2 regions of the Corynebacterium lujinxingii genome follow, and region 1 is predicted to be linked to the other one. Evidence: riboswitches for the same ligand, from Rfam matches in the RefSeq annotation. Region 1 holds a riboswitch; the other holds the start of a gene.
The links. A riboswitch is a leader RNA that binds a small molecule or an ion and turns the genes downstream of it on or off. The one in region 1 is predicted to bind thiamine pyrophosphate.
Positions count from the first base shown of each region.

Region 1 (4,210 bases):
GAGGGCTCCGAGCGCCACCAGCGCGTCATCGAGCTCCTCGAGCACGCCGGCCTGCCGGATGCGGAGCGCCGTGCGACGCAGTTCCCGCACGAGTTCTCCGGCGGTATGCGCCAGCGCGCGCTCATCGCGATGGGCCTGGCCGCCAACCCGGAGCTGCTCATTGCTGACGAGCCGACCTCGGCCCTCGACGTGACCGTGCAAAAGCGCATCCTGGACCACCTTGAGACGCTCACGCAGGAGTCGCAGACTGCGCTGCTGTTCATCACGCACGACCTCGGCCTGGCCGCCGAGCGCGCCGACCACCTGCTGGTCATGCACCGCGGCCGCGTGGTCGAGCGTGGCCCGAGCCTGGACATACTGCGCAACCCGAAGCACCCGTACACCCGCAGGCTTGTCGACGCCGCACCGTCGCTCGCCGCCGCCCGCACCCAGGCCGCCTCCACCGGCGAAAGCGCGAAGGCGGTGGAGACCACACCGGAGGACGTGGTCATCCGCGTGAACAATCTGGTCAAGGAGTTCGATGTCCGCGGCCAGAAGGCGGACAAGAAGGTGTTGCGCGCCGTAGACGAGGTGTCCTTCGACCTGCGCCGCGGCACCACACTCGCGCTCGTCGGCGAGTCCGGCTCCGGTAAGTCCACCGTGGCCAATATGGCGCTGAGTCTGCTCGAGCCGACCAGCGGCACCGTGTACTTCGAGGGCCAGGACATCTCGAAGTTGAGCCGCAAGGAGCTCTTCAACATCCGCCGCAAGATGCAGGTGGTGTTCCAGAACCCGTACGGCTCGCTCGACCCGATGTTTTCCATCTACCGCTGCATCGAGGAGCCGTTGCGCCTGCACAAGGTGGGCAACCGCAAGCAGCGCGAGGCCCGCGTGGCGGAGCTGCTGGACAAGGTGCAGATGCCGCGCTCCGCGATGCGCCGATACCCCAACGAGCTCTCCGGCGGTCAGCGCCAGCGCATCGCGATTGCGCGTGCAATGGCGCTCGACCCGGAGGTCATTGTGCTCGACGAGGCGGTCTCGGCCCTCGACGTGCTGGTCCAGGACCAGATCCTCACCCTGCTCAAGGAGCTCCAGGCGGAGATGGACCTGTCCTATCTGTTCATCACCCACGACCTCGCGGTGGTGCGCGAGACCGCCGACGACATCGTGGTCATGCGCCAGGGCAAGGTGGTGGAGCAGGGCCCCGCGGACGCGATCTTCGACACCCCGCAGGAGGAGTACACCCGCAACCTGATCGATTCCGTGCCGGGCCTCAACATCGAGTTGGGCCGCGGCTAGGAGCCATTTGCTTATCGACGACGCCACGCAGCCGGCCTGCGGACGTCGTCGATAAGCATGTCTGGGCCATGTTGTAGCATCGCCGGAGAACTGAACACTGCACGGGAGCTGCGTTGCAGCTGAGATGCCGGTTGACGGCGAACCGTAGAACCTGATCCGGGTAATGCCGGCGCGAGGAAGGAAGATTATGACGAAGAACTATTCGTGGCGTGTGATCGACATTGTCACCGCCGCTGTGTTGGGTGTGGCCTGCGGCCTGCTGTTTTGGGTGTGGAACAGCATCGGCTACGCGGGGTTTAAGGCGCTCGACGCCCTGACCCCGGGCCTGGGTGGGCTGGTCACCGGTATCTGGTTTACCGGCGGTGTGCTCGGTGGCCTGATCATCCGCAAGCCGGGCGCCGCGGTGTTCGTCGAGGTAGTTGCTGCTTCTGTGTCGGCCGTGCTGGGGAGCCAGTGGGGCATTGAGACCTTGTACTCGGGCCTGGCGCAGGGCTTCGGCGCGGAGCTGCTGTTTTTGATCTTCGCTTACCGCCGCTTCGATCTGCCGGTCGCCGTACTTTCCGGCATTGGTGCCGGTGTCGGCGCGTTCATCTTGGAGCTGTTTCTCACGCCGAACCTGGCGATGAGCCTGCAGTTCAACCTCATCTACCTGGCCTGCCTGATCATTTCCGGCGCGATCCTTGCCGGCGTGTTCTCGTACTACCTGGTCAAGGCGCTGGCGAAGACCGGCGCGCTGGACCGCTTCGGCGCCGGCCGCGAGCGCTTCGACCAGGCTGCGTAAATGGCGCCGGTCATCCGCGCCCGGGGGCTGACCTACCAGCACGCGACGCGTCCAGAGCCCGCATTTTCCGGCGTCGACCTCGACGTCGAGCGCGGCGAGCGCATCCTGATCACCGGAGATTCCGGCTCCGGGAAATCGACGCTGCTCGCGGTGATCGCACGGCTTATCGACGACTCCGAGGACGGCAGCCGCGCCGGCACCCTGGACGTCGACGGGACCGTCGGGATGGTGCTGCAGGATCCCGAGGCACAGACCATTTTGTCCCGCGTGGGCGACGATGTCGCTTTCGGCGCGGAGAACCTCGGCGTGCCCCGCGACGAGATTTGGCGCCGTGTCGAGGTAGCGCTGGACGATGTCGGCCTCGACGTGCCACTCGACCACCGCACCGCGCACCTATCCGGCGGGCAGAAGCAGCGCCTCGCCCTTGCTGGGGTGCTGGCGATGGGCTCCGACATCCTCGTGCTCGATGAGCCGACCGCGAACCTCGACCCACACGGCCGAGACGAGGTGATCAATGCCGTCGACCGCGTGTGCAAACGCACCGGCGCGACCCTGATCGTGGTCGAGCACCGCCCGAAGCACTGGGCGCACGTAGTGGACACCTACTATCGCCTGGACCGCGACGGACTGCGCCGCATCACTGCCGAGGAGCTTCCGGACGCACCGCCGCTGCCCCCGGCAAAGGACGTCCCATCTGATGTGCAGGACGCCGTGGCCACGAATAATCTGCTCACGCGTTTTGGCCCGCCGCGCACGGTTCGCGCACCGGAGGGCTACTCGACCGTGATCACCGGCGAGAACGGCTCCGGCAAAACCACGCTTGTGCAGGTACTCGCGGGTCTGACACCGCCGGAGCGCGGCGTGGTGGAGTACTCCGAAACGATCCGCCAGGGGTTGACCAAGCCGTCGATTGACTGGTCGTCGAAGCACCTGGCCAGCCGCATCGGCTACGTGTTTCAGGAGCCGGAGCACCAGTTCGTCACCGCCACCGTGCGCGAGGAGATGGCACTGTCCGGTGCGCCGCAGGAGCGTATCGACGACCTCCTGCACCGCCTCCGCCTCGACCACCTGGTCACCGCGAACCCGTTCACCCTCTCCGGCGGGGAGAAGCGCCGCCTGTCGGTGGCTACCGCTTTGGTCAACGCCCCGCAATTGCTCATCCTGGACGAGCCGACGTTCGGCCAGGACGACCGCACCTTCGTGGAACTTGTCGGCCTGATCCGGGAACTGACGGACAACGGCGTCACGGTCATCTCGATCACCCACGACGAGGCGTTCATCGCCTCACTCGGCGACCACACCGAGCACATCACGGCGGGGGAGAGCTAGCCCATGAACCTGTTGGCCAATATCAACCCCGTCACGCGCATCCTCGGCTTGGCGCTGCTGACCACGCCGCTGATGTTCACCATCGACTGGGTCTCCGCCACTTTCGTGCTCGCCTTCACTGTGGTCATGGTGCCGCTGTGCGGTTTGAGTTACGGCCGCTTTTTCAAAAGGGCACTGCCGATCCTCATCGTCGCGCCACTGGCAGGCATTCCGATGGCGCTCTACGGACAAGCGGGCGGCGAGACTTACTTCGAGTGGGGGCTCGTCCACGTCACCGAGTTGTCGGTGTCGCTCGCGTGGGCCGTCATCCTGCGCGTACTCGCGATCGCGCTACCTGTTGTCCTCCTGTCCGTCGACGTGGATCCCACCGACCTTGGCGACGGCCTGTCGCAGGTGCTGCACTTACCGGAACGCTTTGTCATCGGCGCGGTTGCAGCGCTTCGCATGCTCACCCTGCTTCGCGACGACCTCGACGCCATGCGCCGCTCCCGCCGCGCCAGAGGCATCGCCGACCAGGGCAAGATCAAGTATTGGTTCTCCTTGTCGTTCGGGCTGCTCGTGATGTCATTGCGCCGCGCAGGAAAACTCGCCACCGCCATGGAAGCCCGCGCCTTCGGTGGGCCGACGACACGGTCCTGGGCGCGCGAATCCAAACTGCACACTCGCGACTGGATCGTCATGGCGGTCTGTCTCGGTACCGCGCTTGTCGCCCTCGGCGTCGCGTGGATTACCGGGGATCTACGCCCGGTGTGGTCGGTGCGATGACTTACACGCTGCTGATCGACGGCGCCTCCGGGTCCGGCAAGACCACCCTCGCCGGCC
Region 1 covers NZ_CP061032.1:883,891-888,100, forward strand. Annotated here, with positions in the region: gene IAU68_RS04455 (ABC transporter ATP-binding protein) at 1-1,278, shown strand, start outside; TPP riboswitch at 1,370-1,475, shown strand; gene IAU68_RS04460 (ECF transporter S component) at 1,466-2,059, shown strand; gene IAU68_RS04465 (ABC transporter ATP-binding protein) at 2,060-3,388, shown strand; gene IAU68_RS04470 (energy-coupling factor transporter transmembrane component T family protein) at 3,392-4,153, shown strand; gene IAU68_RS04475 (nucleoside/nucleotide kinase family protein) at 4,150-4,210, shown strand, end outside.

Region 2 (4,210 bases), 320 kb from region 1:
AGGAAGGTGGGGTGGAGGTAGGTCACCACGGCGCTGTCGGCAAGCGAGGACGAGGCCAGCGGCTCCAGGGCGGAACCGTTGCGGGTTGCGACCCCGTCAACCGCCAGCCAGGTGGTGTCCAGGGCGGGGCGGTTGACGGCGCCGATTGTGGGGGTGCGGGGCGAGGAGTCGTCGATAAGCGCGAGCGCCGAGCAGAAGTAATCGGAACCCTGGGAGAAGTTGTAGGTGCCGTCGACCGGGTCGATCACCCAGGTCCGGCCGGTGCGAGAGGTGCGGGAGGCGCCCTCCTCGCCGATGACGCCGTCGTCGGGACGAAGCGCCTCGAGTGCTTCGGCGACGAACCGCTCGGCGGCGCGGTCGGCCTCCGTGACCACGTCGGACACGGAGGTCTTGAACTCCGTGCCCAGCCCCTCGGCGCGCATGCGCAGGGCGAGCGCCCCGGCATGCTCGACCAAAGCGGCGGCCAGGTCGGCGTCGGAGCAGGTGCGGTGGTCGGAGATAAATGCGTCAGTCACGCCCGCCATTATTGCGCAGACGGGGAATCCTCGGGCGTCTCCTTGAGGTAAACATTCGAGCCCATTTCGCGGAACTCCTGGGCCATCTCGCGCTCACCTTCGCGGGCTTCGGAAATATCGGAGGCGTCGGAGGAGGCAACGTCGAAGTCGAACGTCGGCATGCCCAGGTCCGCGATCTGGTCGCCGAACTCGTCGCGGATGTCCTGCGAGATGCGCATGGAGCAGAACTTCGGGCCGCACATGGAGCAGAAGTGCGCGGTCTTTGCGGGCTCGGCAGGCAGCGTCTCGTCGTGGTAGGACTGCGCCGTCTCCGGGTCCAGCGACAGGGCGAACTGGTCGTGCCAGCGGAACTCGAAACGCGCCTTACTCATGGCGTCGTCCCAGTCGCGCGCGCCCGGGTGGCCCTTGGCAACGTCGGCCGAGTGGGCTGCGAGTTTGTAGGTGATCACACCGGTTTTCACGTCGTCGCGGTTCGGCAGGCCCAGGTGCTCCTTCGGGGTGACGTAGCACAGCATTGCCGTGCCGCCCGCTGCGATGTTGGCGGCGCCGATGGCGGACGTGATGTGGTCGTAGCCCGGCGCGATGTCGGTGACCAGGGGGCCGAGGGTGTAAAACGGCGCGCCGCCACACCACTGTTCTTCCTTTTCGTTGTTCACCTGGATCATGTTCAGCGGCACGTGGCCGGGGCCTTCGATCATGACCTGGACGTCGTAGTCCCAGGCGCGCTTGCACAGCTCGCCGATGGTTTTCAGTTCGGCGAATTGGGCGGCGTCGTTGGCGTCGGCGACGGAGCCGGGGCGGAGGCCGTCGCCAAGCGAGAATGCGACGTCGTACTTGGCAAAGATCTCGCACAGCTCGTCGAAGTTCTCGTACAGGAAGGACTCCTTGTGGTGCGCGAGGCACCAGCCGGCCATGATCGAGCCGCCGCGGGAGACGATGCCGGTGACGCGCTTGGAGGTCAGCGGCACATACGGCAGGCGCACGCCGGCGTGGACGGTCATGTAGTCGACGCCCTGCTCGCACTGCTCGATGACGGTGTCGCGGAAGATTTCCCAGGTCAGGTCCTCAGCGATGCCGTTTACCTTCTCCAGCGCCTGGTAGATCGGCACGGTGCCGATCGGGACGGGGGAGTTGCGCAGGATCCACTCGCGGGTGGCGTGGATGTCGTCGCCGGTGGACAGGTCCATCACGGTGTCCGCGCCCCAGCGGGTGGCCCAGCGCAGCTTTTCCACCTCTTCGCGTATCGACGACGTCACCGCCGAGTTGCCGATATTCGCGTTGATCTTGGTCAAAAACGCGTTGCCGATGATCATCGGCTCGCTTTCGGGGTGGTTGATGTTGTTCGGGATGATCGCGCGACCGGCGGCGACCTCCTCGCGCACCTTCTCGGGCGAGCAGTGCTCGCGAAGCGCGACGAACTCCATCTCGCGGGTGATCTCCCCGCGGCGGGCGTAGGCCATCTGGGTGACGCGCTTGCCGTCTTTGGCGCGCAGCGGTGCGCGCGAGGCGCCACGCCACTCGTCGGAGGCGGCGCCGCGTTTGACGGCCGCGCGGCCGTCGTCAAGCAAATTGCGTTCGCGGCCCTCGTAGGCCTCCACGTCGCCGCGCGCTTCGATCCACTCGCTGCGCAGGCTGGGCAGGCCATCTTCCGGCTCCGCCCACGGTCCGCGGGTGCGATAGATCTTGAACGGCTCGTTCGGGCCGGTGGGGGAATCGTCCAACTGGATCGCCGTCTCCGGAACCTCCAGGCCGTCCTTCACAATCGGCGCGTAGGAGTGCTTGGGGTGGATTTCTTGGGCGTAGATGTCGTGAGCCACGACCTTCTCCTTCCTTCGCTGGTGCTAACCAGACAGGTTCGAACGGTGCTCGCGCGGACAAAAGCGCGATCTCAGCCCGATGCCTCGGGCGCCCGTGTTGGGTCGTAGGCCACTGTATCCCGTCTTGGTCGATCCGGCAGGCGGTTCGCTAGACTTCCCCCTTATGCAGCCGGAGACTCAGACGCGGATCAAGGACCTCGAGGCCACACTTTCCACCATTGAGAAGGTGATGGACCTCGACGTTCTGCGCGAGCGCGCCCGCGAGCTCGAGGCCCAGGCCGGCGACCCGTCGCTGTGGGACGACCCGGCGCACGCGCAGCAGGTGACCACGGATCTCTCCAACGTGCAGGCGCGCCTTCGTAAGGTCTCGTCGCTGCGCTCGCGTATCGACGACCTCCCGGTCATGTACGAACTCGCCGAGGAAGAAGGCGACGCGTCCATGGCGGACGAGGAGCTTGACGACGTCGCCGCACAGATCGATTCGCTCGAGGTGCAGACCATGCTCTCCGGCGACTACGACGAGCGCGAGGCGGTGGTCCACATCCGCTCCGGCGCGGGTGGCGTGGACGCGGCGGACTGGGCGGAGATGCTCATGCGCATGTACGTGCGCTGGGCGGAAAAGGCCGGCCACAAGGTGGACGTCTACGACATCTCCTATGCGGAGGAGGCCGGCATTAAGTCCGCCACCTTCGTCGTCCACGGCGAATACCTCTACGGCCAGCTCTCGGTGGAGCAGGGCGCGCACCGGCTGGTGCGCATCTCGCCGTTTGATAACCAGGCCCGCCGCCAGACCTCGTTTGCGGAGGTGGAGGTGCTGCCGGTGGTGGAGCAGACCGACCACATCGACATCCCGGATTCCGACATCCGCGTCGACGTCTACCGTTCCTCCGGCCCCGGCGGGCAATCGGTGAACACCACTGACTCGGCCGTGCGCATCACGCACATCCCGACCGGCATTGTGGTGACCTGCCAGAACGAGAAGTCCCAGATCCAGAACAAAGCCTCGGCGCTCAACGTCCTGCAGTCAAAGTTGTTGGAGAAGAAGCGCCAGGAGGAAAAGGCGGAGATGGATGCCCTCGGTGCCGGCGGCAACGCCAGCTGGGGCAACCAGATGCGCTCGTACGTCCTGCACCCGTACCAGATGGTCAAGGACTTGCGCACCGAGTACGAGGTGGGGGATCCGCAGAAGGTGCTCGACGGCGACATCGACGGGTTCTTGGAGGCCGGCATCCGCTGGCGCATGGCACAGCAGCAACAAGATTCACATCAGTAACAGGTACAGTGTGTCGCGTGATCCGATTCGACCATGTGACCAAGTCGTACCCGACGTCGACGCGCCCCGCGCTCAACGACGTCACCCTCGAGATCCCGGACGGCGAATTCGTCTTTCTCATCGGCGCGTCCGGCTCGGGTAAGTCGACGTTTCTGCAGTTAATGATCCGCGAGGAAAACGTCTCCTCCGGCGACATCTTTTTCGACGACTTCCACGTCAACGCCCTGTCTGGCAAGCAGATCAACAAACTGCGCCAGTCCATCGGCTACGTCTTCCAGGACTTCCGCCTCCTGCCCAACTTGAACGTCTACGACAACGTCGCATTCGCACTCGAAGTCATCGGCAAACCGAAAAACCGCATCGCCAAACTCGTCCCCGAGGCCCTCGAGCTCGTCGGATTGGGCGCCAAGGCAAACCGCATGCCCCGGGAGCTCTCGGGCGGCGAGCAGCAAAGGGTAGCGATTGCGCGTGCGTTCGTCGATAAGCCAAAGCTCATGCTTTGCGACGAGCCCACGGGCAACCTCGACCCCGGCACCGCCGACGAAATCATGGCGCTGCTCGCGCGCATCAACCGCATGGGCACCACCGTGGTCATGTCCACGCAC
Region 2 covers NZ_CP061032.1:561,317-565,526, forward strand. Annotated here, with positions in the region: gene IAU68_RS02715 (inositol monophosphatase family protein) at 1-524, opposite strand, end outside; gene thiC (phosphomethylpyrimidine synthase ThiC) at 524-2,332, opposite strand; TPP riboswitch at 2,326-2,438, opposite strand; gene prfB (peptide chain release factor 2) at 2,496-3,605, shown strand; gene ftsE (cell division ATP-binding protein FtsE) at 3,623-4,210, shown strand, end outside.
Region 2: linked by a shared signal. The riboswitch ahead of thiC (phosphomethylpyrimidine synthase ThiC) and the one ahead of IAU68_RS04460 (ECF transporter S component) in region 1 are both predicted to bind thiamine pyrophosphate.